Regions from separate parts of the Streptomyces sp. NPDC028907 genome, predicted to be linked through region 1. Evidence: predicted binding sites of a transcription regulator. Region 1 holds the regulator's gene; the other holds the start of a gene.
What was found. The regulator HrcA, encoded in region 1, represses chaperone genes, less so after heat shock. The targets are predictions, from matches to a motif close to TTNGCACTCNGNNNNNCNGAGTGCNAA.
Positions count from the first base shown of each region.

Region 2: a site for HrcA is predicted at 4,975-5,001, ahead of groL (chaperonin GroEL). Genes of this name have one in related genera too.

Region 1 covers NZ_JBVHVE010000004.1:95,932-103,204, forward strand. The annotation lists gene ACZ4UU_RS13170 (S41 family peptidase) at 1-916, opposite strand, end outside; gene ACZ4UU_RS13175 (hypothetical protein) at 991-1,539, opposite strand; gene ACZ4UU_RS13180 (16S rRNA (uracil(1498)-N(3))-methyltransferase) at 1,950-2,705, opposite strand; gene ACZ4UU_RS13185 (nitronate monooxygenase) at 2,702-3,787, opposite strand; gene dnaJ (molecular chaperone DnaJ) at 3,888-5,024, opposite strand; gene hrcA (heat-inducible transcriptional repressor HrcA) at 5,025-6,041, opposite strand; gene ACZ4UU_RS13200 (MBL fold metallo-hydrolase) at 6,204-6,941, shown strand; gene ACZ4UU_RS13205 (DUF3097 domain-containing protein) at 6,984-7,273, shown strand, end outside.
Region 2 covers NZ_JBVHVE010000002.1:559,180-566,452, reverse strand. The annotation lists gene ACZ4UU_RS06975 (alpha,alpha-trehalose-phosphate synthase (UDP-forming)) at 1-1,119, opposite strand, end outside; gene ACZ4UU_RS06970 (glucosyl-3-phosphoglycerate synthase) at 1,215-2,159, opposite strand; SAM riboswitch class I at 2,296-2,434, shown strand; gene thrC (threonine synthase) at 2,453-3,751, shown strand; gene ACZ4UU_RS06960 (MoaD/ThiS family protein) at 3,874-4,149, shown strand; gene ACZ4UU_RS06955 (cold-shock protein) at 4,601-4,807, shown strand; gene groL (chaperonin GroEL) at 5,165-6,787, shown strand; gene ACZ4UU_RS06945 (NADH:flavin oxidoreductase) at 7,039-7,273, shown strand, end outside.

The sequences.
Region 1 (7,273 bases):
TGCCGCGTGCGGTGTGGTCGGGCGCGGCCTCCCCGAAGGCGCGGGCGGCGTTCAGCGTGTACGTCTGCCGGTCGGTGCGCTGTCCGCCGAGCCGGATGTCGAGCCGGCGCGGCTCGGACCCGTCGAGGTCGTCCAGGAGCCACAGCTCCCCGGCGCGGGCGTACACGACGCGGGTGCCGTCGCTCGCGGCGTGCCGGGCGTAGAACCCTCCCCCATCCGGGGTGTGGCGTCGTAGGTCCGACCCGTCGGCGAGGGACGAGTACAGCGCGCCCACCCCCTCGTGGTCGGAGAGGAAGGCGATCCGGTCACCGGCCCACACGGGGTACTCGATGTTCCCGTCCAGGTCCGCGTGCAGCCGTACGAAGTCGCCGTCGCCCGCGAGGTCGATCCACAGCTTCCCCGCCGTACCGCCCCGGTAGCGCTTCCACCGGGCGGCCTCCAGCCCCATCGGCGCGGACGCGAGGACGAGCTGCGGCCCGTGCACGACGTCGGCGACGGGGCCGTACGGCAGGGTGGTGGCCGGGCCGCCGTCGAGCGGGACCGTGTGCGCCCAGGTGCGGCGGCTGCCCGCTTGGCCCCGGGTGCTGATGGCGAGGATCCGGCCGTCCGGGGTCCAGCCGCGTACCCGGGTCTGCCAGCTGCCCCAGTGGGTGAGGCGCTTGGCGGGGCCGCCGTCGACCGGCGCGATGTGCACCTCGGGGGCGCCGTCGCGGCTGGAGGTCCAGGCGACGGTCGTGCCGTCGGGGGAGATGCGCGGCAGGGTGACCGGCACGTTGTCGGCACTGACCCGCCAGGCCCGGCCGCCGTCGAGCGGGGCGAGCCACACGTCGTCCTCGGCGGTGAAGGCGACCAGGTCACCGTGGAGATGTGGATACCGGAGATAGGAAGACGATCCGGGCGTCGCGGGCTGAGTCACCCGCTCACCATAAGCAGGGGCGGCGTCCGGGGACAGACCTTTGGATCACTTGCCCAACTCCCGGCCGAAAGCGCTCACTTGCCCTCCGGCCAGCAGTTCGGGTGCTGCTTGCAGTAGACGGTCTTGGTGACGGTCACGGTGACGGTGGGCCCGGGCTGCTGTCCGCCGCCGGACGGGCTGACCGGCGAGGGCGTGGCGTCGCAGTCGCCCAGCCCGTTGACGTGGAACCACTCCTTGCCGCCGATCTCGGCGACGAGGTCCCCGCGCACACAGGAACCGCTGACCGCCCGGGTGATCCGGCCGGTGACGACGATGTCCTTGCCGTCGGAGGTCTCGCCCTCGCAGTCGACCTTGACGACGGTGTTCGCACTGGCCGTCGCCCCGCCGGACTTGCCGTCGCCGTTGTCGTACGAGCCGGTGCAGTTGAGCCACCGCACGTCGGCCTTCTGCCGCTCCAGCTCCGCCGTCACGGTCTGGTCGGTGGTGAACGCCACGGTCGCGCTGCTGAGCCCACCGGGATCACAGGCCGTCATCCCTCCGACGGCGAGCACGGCGACTCCCACCGCACCCGCCACTCGCGGGCGCCTGCCAACACGACCCCAAACCCTGCTGAAAGCCCCCATGAGAGGGCAGCCTGCCACTGTCCCGGCCGCCGCGGTAGAGCGCATACGGCCACTCGCGGGGCCTCCGGCAGGCGGCCCCTGTCCCAGGCTGTCGCCAGCTGCGTCAAGGGCCGCACCGAAGCTCCACGCACGTCGGCGTAGCAGCGTTGGCGCACTCGTCCGCGCGAAGGCAGACGATTCCGGTCCGTACCGTGCGCGGTACCACCTCGGGTTCCTGCTTCACAGGCCCTCGCCGTCGTCCCCGTAGGGCGACGGTCTTACGTGGGCCTCCACAAGCGTCACTTCCCGCCCGCCCGGCGGTAGGTCCTGCCGGACGCCATGACCGTGACAACACCGCACCGCACCGCCAATCGCGTGCGATCGGCCGAGCGCCACACCTCAAGGTGACAATATCGAACAAGCTACCGACGTCAGGACCAGCGGCCGGTGCGGCCGAGGAGCAGTGCCGTCGCCGCGGTTCCGGCCGTGGAGGTCCGCAGGACGGTACGGCCCAGACGGTACGCCTTCGCTCCCGCCTCCTCGAAGAGGGCCAACTCCTCGGGGCTCACGCCGCCCTCGGGTCCGACGACGAGGACGATGTCGCCCTCGGCGGGCAGCGACGCCGTGGCCAACGGCTCGCTGCCGTAGGCGCGGTCCTCGTGCAGTACGGCGGCGAAGTCGGCCCCCGCGAGCAGCGCCGCGACCTGCTTGCTCGTGGCCGGCTCGGCGACCTCGGGGAAACGCACCCGGCGGGACTGCTTGCCGGCCTCACGCGCGGTGGCCCGCCACTTGCCGAGGGCTTTCGCGCCCCGCTCGCCCTTCCACTGCGTGATGCACCGGGCGGCCGCCCACGGCACGATCGCGTCGACGCCGGTCTCGGTCATGGTCTCGACGGCCAGCTCACCGCGGTCACCCTTGGGCAGGGCCTGGACGACGGTGATACGGGGCTGCGCGGACGGCTCCTGCGCGACCGCCCCCAGCTCCACCACCAGCCGGTCCTTGCCCTCGGCCGCCTTGACGACGCCCTCGGCCCAGCGCCCGAGCCCGTCGGTGAGGACGACGTCCTCGCCGGCCCGCAGCCGCTTCACCGAGACGGCGTGCCGCCCCTCCGGCCCGTCGAGGACGTACTCCCCACCGGGGGCGACGCCTCGCTCCAGCGACTCGACGACGAACACCGGTGCCGTCATCGGCCGGCACCGCCCCGCGGGAAGGCCGACAACGCTGTCGACGCCGCGGCCAGTTCGGCGATCAGGACGTCGACCAGCTGTCCGGCGGGCAGGTCACGGGCCATGCGGTGCCCCTGCCCCGCCCACAGGGCCATGCCCTGCGGGTCGCCGGAGGAGGCGGCCTTCTTGCGCAGGGGTGAGGTGAGGTGGTGGATCTCGGGAAAGGCGGCGGGGGCGTACGGGCCGTGCTCGCGCATGAACCGGTTGACCAGGCCACGGGCCGGGCGGCCGGAGAACGCGCGCGTCAACTCGGTCCGGACGAACAGCGGGTTGGTCAGCGCCTGCTTGTGCAGGGCGTTCGCGCCGGACTCCTGGGTGGCGAGGAAGGCGGTGCCGAGCTGGGCGGCGCTCGCCCCGGCCGCGAGGGCGGCGGCGATCTGGCTGCCCCGCATGATGCCGCCGGCGGCGACGAGAGGCAGGCTCACGGTCTCCCGGACCTGTGCGACGAGGGAGAGCAGCCCGATGCCGGAACCGTCGGTCTCCGGGTTGTCGCGGTGCGTCCCCTGATGCCCGCCGGCCTCGACGCCCTGCACGATCACGGCGTCCGCACCGGCCCGCTGCACGGCGACGGCCTCGTCCGGGGTGGTGGCGGTGACGAGCGTGAAGGTCCCGGCGCGCCGCAGGGACTCCAGCACCTCGCCGCTGGGCACGCCGAAGTGGAAGGAGACGACCGGCACCGGGTTGTCGAGCAGCACCGCGAGCTTGGCGTCGTACCCGTCGTCCCGCCCGCTGTCCGGGTCCCCCAGCTCGGTCTCGTACCAGGCGGCCTCACCGGCGAGCTGATGGGCGTAGACATCCACGGCGGCGGCATCGGCGTACTCGGGCTGCGGCATGAACAGATTGACCCCGAAAGGCCTGCCGGTCAGCCCCCTGAGCTGCTTGATCTCCTGGTACATCCCGTCGGCCGTCTTGTACCCGGCGGCGAGGAAGCCCAGCCCACCGGCCTCGGCCACGGCAGCGGCGAGCTGCGGCACGGAGACGCCGCCCGCCATGGGGGCCTGCACGATCGGATGGGGGAAGAGATCGGTCAGCGCGGAGGACATGACGGCATGTTGTCACGTCCTCCGAACAAGTCCGAATCGGCCCTTCCCCTTGGCATAGGCCAGCAATTTCCCAAGGGGATCAGCACCCGTCGCCCACGGCTCAGCGCCCGTTGAACGCATCCTTCAGCCTGGAGAACAGCCCCTGCTGCCCCGGCTGGAACTGCCCCTGCGGACGCTCCTCGCCACGCAGCTTGGCCAGCTCGCGCAGCAACCGCTCCTGCTCGGGATCCAGCTTGGTCGGCGTCTGCACCTCGACGTGCACGATGAGATCGCCGCGCCCGCCGCCCCGCAGATGCGTCACGCCCCGCCCGTGCAGCGGGATCGACTGGCCGGACTGCGTGCCCGGCCGGATGTCGACCTCCTCCATGCCGTCCAGCGTCTCCAGCGGCACCTTCGTGCCGAGGGCCGCCGCCGTCATCGGGATCGTCACCGTGCAGTGCAGGTCGTCGCCGCGCCGCTGGAACATCGCGTGCGGCAGCTCGTGGATCTCGACGTACAGGTCACCGGCGGGACCGCCGCCCGGCCCGACCTCGCCCTCACCGGCGAGCTGGATCCGCGTGCCGTTGTCGACACCGGCCGGGATCTTGACGGTCAGGGTCCGACGGGACCGTACCCGCCCGTCGCCCGCGCACTCGGGGCACGGTGTCGGCACGACGGTGCCGAAGCCCTGGCACTGCGGGCAGGGCCGGGACGTCATGACCTGGCCGAGGAAGGACCGCGTCACCTGCGACACCTCACCGCGACCGCGGCACATGTCACACGTCTGGGCGGAGGTGCCGGGGGCGGCCCCCTCACCGTTACAGGTGTTGCAGACGACGGCCGTGTCGACCTGGATGTCCTTCGTCGTACCGAAGGCCGCCTCGTCGAGCTCGATCTCCAGGCGGATCATGGCGTCCTGGCCCCGGCGGGTACGCGAGCGCGGACCGCGCTGCGACGCCGTACCGAAGAACGCGTCCATGATGTCCGAGAAGTTCCCGAAGCCGCCCGCGCCGAAGCCGCCGGCTCCCGCGCCGCCCGCCTGGGACAGCGGGTCGCCGCCGAGGTCGTAGACCTGCTTCTTCTGCGGGTCCGACAGCACCTCGTAAGCGGCGTTGATCTCCTTGAACCGCTCCTGGGTCTTCGGATCCGGATTGACGTCCGGGTGCAGCTCGCGCGCGAGCCGCCGGAAGGCCTTCTTGATCTCTTCCTGCGACGCGTCGCGACGCACGCCGAGAACGGCGTAGTAGTCCGTGGCCACTTACGACTCCGCCAGGATCTGTCCGACGTACCGTGCCACTGCGCGTACCGCTCCCATCGTTCCCGGGTAATCCATGCGGGTCGGTCCGACCACGCCGAGCTTGGCGACTGCCTCGCCGCCCGAACCGTAGCCCACCGACACGACGGACGTGGAGTTGAGTCCCTCGTAGGCGTTCTCGTGCCCGATGCGCACGGTCATGCCCGAATCCCCGGCCTCGCCAAGGAGTTTGAGGAGCACGACCTGCTCCTCCAAGGCTTCCAGAACGGGCCGGATGGTGAGGGGGAAGTCATGTCCGAAGCGGGTGAGATTGGCGGTTCCGCCGATCATCAGCCGCTCCTCGTTCTCCTCGACCAGCGTCTCCAGGAGGGTGGAGAGCACGGCCGAGACGGTGCCGCGGTCCTCCAGGTCGAAGGCCTCGGGGAGGTCCTCGACGAGGGTCGGCACATCGGTGAAGCGCCGCCCGGCGACCCGGCTGTTCAGCCGCGCGCGTAGATCCGCGAGCGACCCTTCGCCGAAGGGGACCGGACAGTCGACCATTCGCTGCTCGACCCGTCCGGTGTCCGTGATCAGTACGAGCATCACGCGCGCGGGCGCGAGGGACAGCAGCTCGACATGGCGGACGGTGGACCGGGTCAGCGACGGGTACTGCACGACGGCGACCTGCCGGGTGAGCTGCGCGAGCAGCCGCACGGTGCGGGCCACGACGTCGTCGAGGTCCACGGCGCCGTCGAGGAAGTTCTGGATGGCGCGCCGCTCCGGCGGGGTCATCGGTTTGACGCCGGCGAGCTTGTCGACGAACAGCCGGTAGCCCTTGTCGGTCGGGATGCGGCCGGCACTGGTGTGCGGCTGGGCGATGAAACCCTCGTCCTCCAGGGCCGCCATGTCGTTACGGACGGTCGCCGGGGAGACACCGAGGTTGTGCCGCTCGGTCAGGGCCTTCGAGCCGACCGGCTCCTCGGTCCCGACGTAGTCCTGGACGATGGCACGCAACACCTGAAGCCTGCGTTCACTCAGCAATCGCGCACACCTCCAGAAGTCGTCCCCTTGGCGCCTCGCCTGGCACTCTGCTCAGGTGAGTGCCAACCGTCCCCGGCCAGTGTACGGCGGTGGGGTACGCCCCGGGCAAGGCCGGTCACGGACCACAGTGCCCGACGCTGTCGTCTTGGCTAGCGTCGCCGTATGACGGTGACTTGGGAAGAGCTGGGGTGGGAACGGCTGGCGGCGGGGGTCGGGCGGTGCCGGCTGCCGGGCTGGGACTGCACGGCGGGGCTGGTCGTCGGGGACGGTGGCGCACTGCTCGTGGACGCCGGGTCGAGCCTCGGGGAGGGCGTGCGGTTGCGTACGCAGGCGCAGTGGCTCGCCGGTCACCGTGTGACTCATCTCGCGCTGACCCATCCGCACTTCGATCATGTCTTCGGGGCGGCGGCGTTCGCGGGGGCCGAGGTGTACGGGGCGGTGGGCGTGGACACGGTGTTCGCGCACGAGCGGGCGGAACTGCGCGCGGACGCCGTACGCCACGGCCTGGACCAGGACGCGGCGGACGAGGCGATCGACGCCCTGGTCCACCCTCACCACCAGGTGAGCGGCGAGTGGACCCTCGACCTGGACGGCGGCCGTCAGGTCCTCCTGGCGAACGTCGGCCCGGCCCACACGGCCCACGATCTGGTCGTGCTCGTACCGGGCGGGACCGTCGGCGACCGGGAGGTGGTCTTCTGCGGCGACCTGGTGGAGGAGTCCGGCGACCCGCAGGCCGGCCCGGACGCCGTACCGTCGCACTGGCCGGCGGCCCTGGACCGCCTCCTCGACCTGGGCGGCGAGGACGCGCTGTACGTGCCCGGTCACGGAGCGGTGGTGGACGCGGAGTTCGTACGACGCCAGCGCGACGCCTTGGCCGCCCGCTTCGGCGTGTCGGGCTGAACGGCGGGACGCGCGGGCCGGGCTTCTCCTATCGTCATCCGAATGCGCCAGTACTCCCCCGACCTGACCCCGCCCTGGAAGAAGCCCAAGCCGGCCCCTGAGGTCCCGGCGGACCCGGGTCTGGTGGTGGAGGAGCCGGGCACGGGCTTCTGCGGCGCGGTGATCCGCTGCGAGGCGGGCACGGTGACCCTGGAGGACCGCTTCGGCAAGCACCGGGTGTTCCCGCTGGAGCCGCGCGGGTTCCTGCTGGAGGGCAAGGTGGTGACGCTCGTACGCCCGTCGAGCGCGGCTCCGGTACGGCCCACCCGCACGGCCTCCGGTTCGGTCGCCGT
Region 2 (7,273 bases), on a different contig from region 1:
GGTCGAGGTCCCGTAGCCGGAGTTGATCTCGTCCGCCAGCCGCTGCACCTCCGCCGTGTAGTCGCGGTACACCGCGAGGTCCTGGCGTGACGGATACGCGAACGCCACGTGCACCACCCGCTCGCGCCACTCGGGGTGGTCGTCGAGCAGCTGCCGGTAGGCGAGCAGTCCGCGCGCGATGTTCTTGGACAGTTCGGTGCGGTCGACCCGCACGATCGTCCTGCGGGCGGAGCCGTCCGGTGCGGTGCCGATCTCGTCCCGCAGTGCCGTCATCCGCTCCTCGACGTCCGGCTGACGGGAGCGGTCGCGCAGGAACTCCGCGTCGGCGCCCAGGCCGTGTACGCCGATCCACGTGGTACGCAGCGGCGGACGCCCCGTGATGGTGTGCTCGATCGAGCGCGGGGCGCCGCTCGGCCACGACGGGGTGATCCGCTCGGGGTCGGTGCCCCCGGCGCAGCCCATGAACGCCTGCGCCCAGCGCCAGGTGAGGAACCCGAGCCGGTCGGCGCCGAGCATGCCCCACACCAGCTGCGAACGGATGTCGTCCGGCAGCATCCGGAAGTACTCCGCCGGTGCCCACGGCGTGTGCGAGAAGTGGCCGATCCGGACGTCCGGACGCAGCTCGCGCAGCATCCCCGGCACCAGGCACAGGTGGTAGTCCTGCACCAGCACCGCCGCCCCCGGCGCCGCCTGCCGCGCCAGTTCCTCCGCGAAGGCCCGGTTGTACGTCTCGTACGACGCCCACTGGCGCCGGAACTCCGCGTCGAAGACGGGCTCCAGCGGCGTCTGGTACAGCATGTGGTGGACGAACCAGAGGACCGAGTTCGCGATGCCGTTGTAGGCGTCCGCGTGCACGTCGGCCGGGATGGCCAGCATGTGCACGCCCTCCTCGCCGACCCCGCGCCGCACCGCCTCACGGTCGCCGTCGGACAGTGCCGAGCACACCCACAGGGCGCCCGCGTCCGGCCCGATCGCCGACAGCCCGGAGACGACTCCGCCGCCGCCCCGCTTGGAGCGCAGCGAGCCGTCGCCCAGCACCTCGTACGAGACCGGGCCGCGGTTCGACGCGACCAGCACCTTGGCAGCACCCTGCTCGGCAGCACCTTGCGTGGAAGCCATACGCGTCAACCTAGCCCGGCTCGGAAACGCTCAAACGTGCGGTTCAGCTCAGTGGCGCATCATCGCCCGACCCGTATACGGCCGGTGCCCCTCGTTCACGCGACCTTCCGCGTCGCGTACTCCGCGATCTCCACCATCGGCGGCCGTTCCTCCGTGTCCACGGAGTACGTACGCGGCTCGAAACCGTCCTCGCCCCGCTCGAACTGGGTGAGGGACGGGCGGACCAGATGGCCCCGGGCCAGCCTCAGCTGGGCCGTGCGGTAGATCGCGGCGGACATCCGGCCCAGGGCCTGGCCGTCCTGGTGGCGGTGCTTGCGGACGCCCACATCCACCTGGGCCAGCGCGTCGAGGCCCACCAGGTGCAGGGCGTCGACCAGCATGCCCAGCTCCACGCCGTATCCGACGGGGAACGGGAGCTGTTCCAGCAGGGAGCGGCGGGCAGCGTACTCGCCGCCGAGCGGCTGCACGAAGCCGGCCAGCTGGGGCCAGTGCATGTTCAGCAGCGGGCGGGCCATCAGTTCGGTGACCCGGCCGCCCTGGCCGGCCGCGCCGCCGAGGGGACGGTCGTACATACCCTTGACCAGATCGATCCCGGGGTCGGTGAGCAGCGGGCCGACGATGCCGGAGACGAAGTCGGAGGAGAAGTCCTTCAGGTCGGCGTCGATGAAGCAGACGATGTCCCCGGTCGTGACCAGCAGGGAGCGCCACAGCACCTCGCCCTTGCCGGGCACGGCCGGGATGCGCGGCAGGATCGCGTCCCGGTGCACCACGGTCGCGCCCGCCGCCGCGGCCACCTCGGAGGTGCGGTCGGTGGAGCCCGAGTCGACGACGACGATCTCGTCGACCAGCGGCACCTGCCGCATCAGGTCGTGACGGATGACCGCGACGATGTCGCCGACCGTCTCCTCCTCGTCGAGCGCGGGCAGGACGACGGAGACCGACCGGCCCGTACGCTGTTTGGCGGCCAGAATCCGGTGGAGCGGACGATCGCTCGCGGACCAGGAGCGGGTGCTCAGCCAGCGCTCGACTTCTTCCAGCACGTAAGCGGCTCCTTCGCGTGTGATCCATCTCGCGGTTCGGACGACTATCTCAACTGTCCTGGTTGTCGGTTACAGTCTTGAACAACGCGGGTGACCATCGCATGTCCTGGCCGGCCCGCCGACCACAACTTCATACCGCTCATCCAGAGGGGCAGAGGGATACGGCCCGATGAAGCCCCGGCAACCCTCCAGCCGGTCTCGTTCACGCGAGGCTCCCGGCTAGGGAAGGTGCCAAATCCGTCTCACGGCGAGATGCGTCGTGAGGAAGATGAGGAGAAAGGGCCTCGCCTCACATGGCTGCGCAGACTGTCGCAAGCACCACCGACTCCACCACCGCTTCCACGGTAGACCTCGGCCCCGCCGCAGCGCTCTCCTGTCGCGAGTGCGGTCACCGGGTACCCCTCGGACCGGTCTTCGCGTGCGAGGAGTGTTTCGGCCCGCTGGAGATCGCCTACGACTTCTCGGCCTACGACACCGAGGAGCTCCGCAAGCGGATCGAGGCGGGCCCCGCGAACATCTGGCGCTACGCGCCGCTCCTTCCCGTCCCGGCCGACGTGGCCACCAAGCCGAACATCAACCCCGGCTGGACCCAGCTCGTCAAGGCCGACAACCTCGCGCGTGAGCTGGGCGTGGACGCCGGCAAGCTGTTCATCAAGGACGACTCCGGCAACCCGACGCACTCCTTCAAGGACCGCGTCGTGGCCCAGGCCCTGGAGGCCGCCCGCGCCTTCGGCTTCACCACCCTCTCCTGCTCCTCCACCGGCAACCTGGCCGGCGCGGTGGGTGCCGCGGCCGCCCGCGCCGGCTTCCGCTCCTGCGTCTTCATCCCGCACGACCTGGAGCAGGGCAAGGTCGTCATGGCCGCCGTCTACGGCGGCGAGCTCGTCGGCATCGAGGGCAACTACGACGACGTGAACCGTTTCTGTTCCGAGCTGATCGGCGACCCGGCCGGCGAGGGCTGGGGCTTCGTCAACGTCAACCTGCGGCCGTACTACGCCGAGGGCTCCAAGACCCTGGCGTACGAGATCTGCGAGCAGCTCGGCTGGCAGCTGCCGGACCAGCTGGTCGTGCCGATCGCCTCCGGCTCGCAGCTCACGAAGATCGACAAGGGTCTGCAGGAGCTGATCAAGCTCGGGCTCGTCGAGGACAAGCCGTACAAGATCTTCGGTGCGCAGGCCGAGGGGTGCTCGCCGGTGTCGGCGGCCTTCAAGGCGGGGCACGACGTCGTACGGCCGCAGAAGCCCAACACCATCGCCAAGTCGCTGGCCATCGGCAACCCGGCGGACGGTCCGTACGTGCTGGACATCGCCCGTCGTACCGGGGGTGCGGTGGAGGATGTGACCGATGAGCAGGTCGTCGACGCGATCAAGGTGCTCGCGCGGACCGAGGGCATCTTCGCGGAGACCGCGGGTGGTGTGACGGTGGGCGTCACGAAGAAGCTGATCGAGGACGGGGTCCTCGACCCCACCAAGACGACCGTCGTCCTGAACACCGGCGATGGGCTCAAGACGCTGGATGCGGTGGCTGGTACTGGCCTGACTGCGACCATTCGTCCCAACCTTGAGTCGTTCCGTGAGGCGGGTCTCGTCTAGGGCCCGTCCCCACGATTTCGTCTGCGGGCCGGTGGGGGCTGGTCGCGCCCACGCGGCGGTAGCCGCAAATTCAACACAGCCCCGCGCCCCTTAAAGGCGACTACCTGACCGGAGGTCACAAAGTGAGCGTCACCGTCCGCATCCCCACCATCCTGCGTACCTACACCGGCGGGCAGGCCGAGGTCGCCGCCGAAGGCGCCACCCTCGCCGAGGTCATCAGCGACCTGGAGAAGAACCACACCGGGATCGCCGCCCGGGTGCTGGACGACCAGGGCAAGCTGCGTCGGTTCGTCAATGTGTACGTCAATGACGACGACGTGCGTTTCGAGCAGGGGCTGGAGACGGCCACCCCCGACGGTGCCGGTGTCTCCATCATTCCGGCCGTCGCCGGCGGCTGACCGGGCTGACCGAATGACCGATCATTACCTTCGGTAACACCGGTCACCGAGAGTTCATCGAATTGCCCCCTCCGTGAGAGAAGCGGAGGGGGCAATTCTGTGTGGTTGAGCGAGGTACAGTTGGGGAACGCGTCGCTGATCCAAGGGTCGGCACCCCTTTATTTCCACCGCGAGCCCGACAAGAAGTAGCCAAAGTGTGCGGGTTTTTTGCGGCTTTTGTTCCGTTTGTCGGGTCCGACTTGACCTGAAGTCAGCGGAATTGTCCCCACATTCCCGACCGGTCGTGCCCGGATTTCTCGTCCGATTGACCTGTTGCAGACGGCAGTTGGGCAGATACATTCAGCCGCGGTCGACGCGTTCCGGCGCACGCCCCCGACCGATGGGGGGTGAGGTCTGACCCGGATCCGCGAAGTGTGGATCTGTGCAAGGGCCAGTAATAGGGGAGTTAGGCATGGCTCAGGGCACCGTCAAGTGGTTCAACGCGGAGAAGGGGTACGGCTTCATCGCGGTCGACGGTGGTGCGGATGTTTTCGTCCACTACAGCGCGATCCAGATGGACGGGTACCGCACCCTGGAAGAGGGCCAGCGGGTCGATTTCGAGATCTCGCAGGGTCAGAAGGGGCCGCAGGCGGACATGGTCCGGCTGGCGGCCGGCTGAAGCACGCGTCGACTTAACAGCAGCGACGTTCTTCTTCGAAGGGCCCGCACCTCCCGGGGTGCGGGCCCTTCGCCGTGCCCGGCATCAGAGGGCTCGATCCCCGAGAGCCGCTTGCTCCCCGCCACCCGACCGCCACCCCTCATCGAGCGCTCGCTTCGCGAGCGCGCCTTGCACTCTCTGGGGTCGAGTGCTAATCATTGGCGTTAGCACTCTGAAGGTGAGAGTGACAAAGAAGGACCGGGTCGGTGAGGCCCGCAGGCCGGGTGGGGCAAGGAACCACGAGGCAGGCGAGCCGTCCGTCGCGGGCGCGGGCGCGGTCCGAAGGAATCACCCCCAGTCCTGGAGGGACCACTTCACATGGCCAAGATCATCGCGTTCGACGAGGAGGCGCGGCGCGGCCTCGAGCGCGGCATGAACCAGCTCGCGGACGCCGTGAAGGTGACGCTCGGCCCCAAGGGTCGCAACGTCGTCCTCGAGAAGAAGTGGGGCGCCCCCACGATCACCAACGATGGTGTGTCCATCGCCAAGGAGATCGAGCTCGAGGACCCGTACGAGAAGATCGGCGCCGAGCTGGTCAAGGAAGTCGCCAAGAAGACGGACGACGTCGCCGGTGACGGTACGACCACCGCGACCGTTCTCGCCCAGGCCCTGGTCAAGGAAGGCCTGCGCAACGTAGCCGCCGGCGCCAACCCGATGGCCCTCAAGCGCGGCATCGAGCGTGCCGTCGAGGCCGTCTCCGCCGCTCTGCTGGAGCAGGCGAAGGACGTCGAGACCAAGGAGCAGATCGCCTCCACGGCCTCCATCTCCGCCGCCGACACCCAGATCGGCGAGCTCATCGCCGAGGCGATGGACAAGGTCGGCAAGGAAGGCGTCATCACCGTCGAGGAGTCCCAGACCTTCGGTCTGGAGCTGGAACTCACCGAGGGTATGCGCTTCGACAAGGGCTACATCTCGGCGTACTTCGCCACCGACATGGAGCGTATGGAGGCCGTCCTCGACGACCCGTACATCCTGATCGCCAACTCCAAGATCTCCGCGGTCAAGGACCTGCTCCCGCTGCTGGAGAAGGTCATGCAGTCGGGCAAGCCGCTGCTGATCATCGCCGAGGACGTCGAGGGCGAGGCCCTGTCGACCCTGGTCGTCAACAAGATCCGCGGCACCTTCAAGTCCGTCGCCGTCAAGGCCCCGGGCTTCGGTGACCGCCGCAAGGCGATGCTGAACGACATCGCCATCCTCACCGGTGGCGAGGTCATCTCCGAGGAGGTCGGTCTCAAGCTCGAGAACACCTCCCTGGACCTCCTGGGCAAGGCCCGCAAGGTCGTCATCACCAAGGACGAGACCACCATCGTCGACGGTGCCGGCTCCTCGGACCAGGTCGCGGGCCGTGTGAACCAGATCCGCGCCGAGATCGAGAACAGCGACTCGGACTACGACCGCGAGAAGCTCCAGGAGCGCCTGGCGAAGCTCGCCGGTGGCGTCGCCGTCATCAAGGCCGGTGCCGCGACCGAGGTCGAGCTCAAGGAGCGCAAGCACCGCATCGAGGACGCCGTGCGCAACGCCAAGGCGGCCGTCGAGGAGGGCATCGTCGCCGGTGGTGGCGTGGCCCTGCTGCAGGCCTCCGGTGTCTTCGAGAAGCTGGAGCTGGAGGGTGACGAGGCGACCGGCGCGGCCGCCGTCAAGCTCGCCCTTGAGGCCCCGCTGAAGCAGATCGCCGTGAACGCCGGTCTTGAGGGCGGCGTCGTGGTGGAGAAGGTCCGCAACCTCACCCCGGGTCACGGCCTCAACGCCGCGACCGGTGAGTACGTCGACCTGGTCGCCGAGGGCATCATCGACCCGGCGAAGGTGACGCGGTCCGCGCTGCAGAACGCCGCGTCGATCGCCGCGCTGTTCCTGACCACCGAGGCCGTCATCGCCGACAAGCCGGAGAAGGCCGCCGCGCCTGCCGGTGGCGGTATGCCGGGCGGTGACATGGACTTCTGATCGACCTCGGGGCTTTGACCTCCGGTTGATCAACGTCCTTGCCGAGGGCGGCACTTCCTGTTGCGACAGGGGGTGCCGCCCTCGGTGTTTCGGCGTCCGCGAGCAACCACCGCGTAGTCGCGGTCGCCACGAAACCTGTCCCCCTCCTTGGGAATGCGCGGCATCACATCCTCCGTTGCTTAATGTGGTGCAACAATGCGTGTGCACATACTGACCGGTATAAGCAGCCCCCGTTCCAAGGAGCCCTCCACGTGACCGTCACCCAGCCCGCCGCCATCCGGGCGGCTCAGATTCTGTCCCGGCCGACCGTGATCAATGGCCTGACCGTGCCGAACCGCATAGTGATGGCGCCGATGACGCGGATGTTCTCGCCGGGCGGCGTCCCCGGCGAGGACGTGCTGTCGTACTACGCGCGCCGCGCCGCGGCCGGCGTCGGACTGATCGTCACCGAGGGGACGTACGTCGGTCACGACTCGGCCGGGCAGA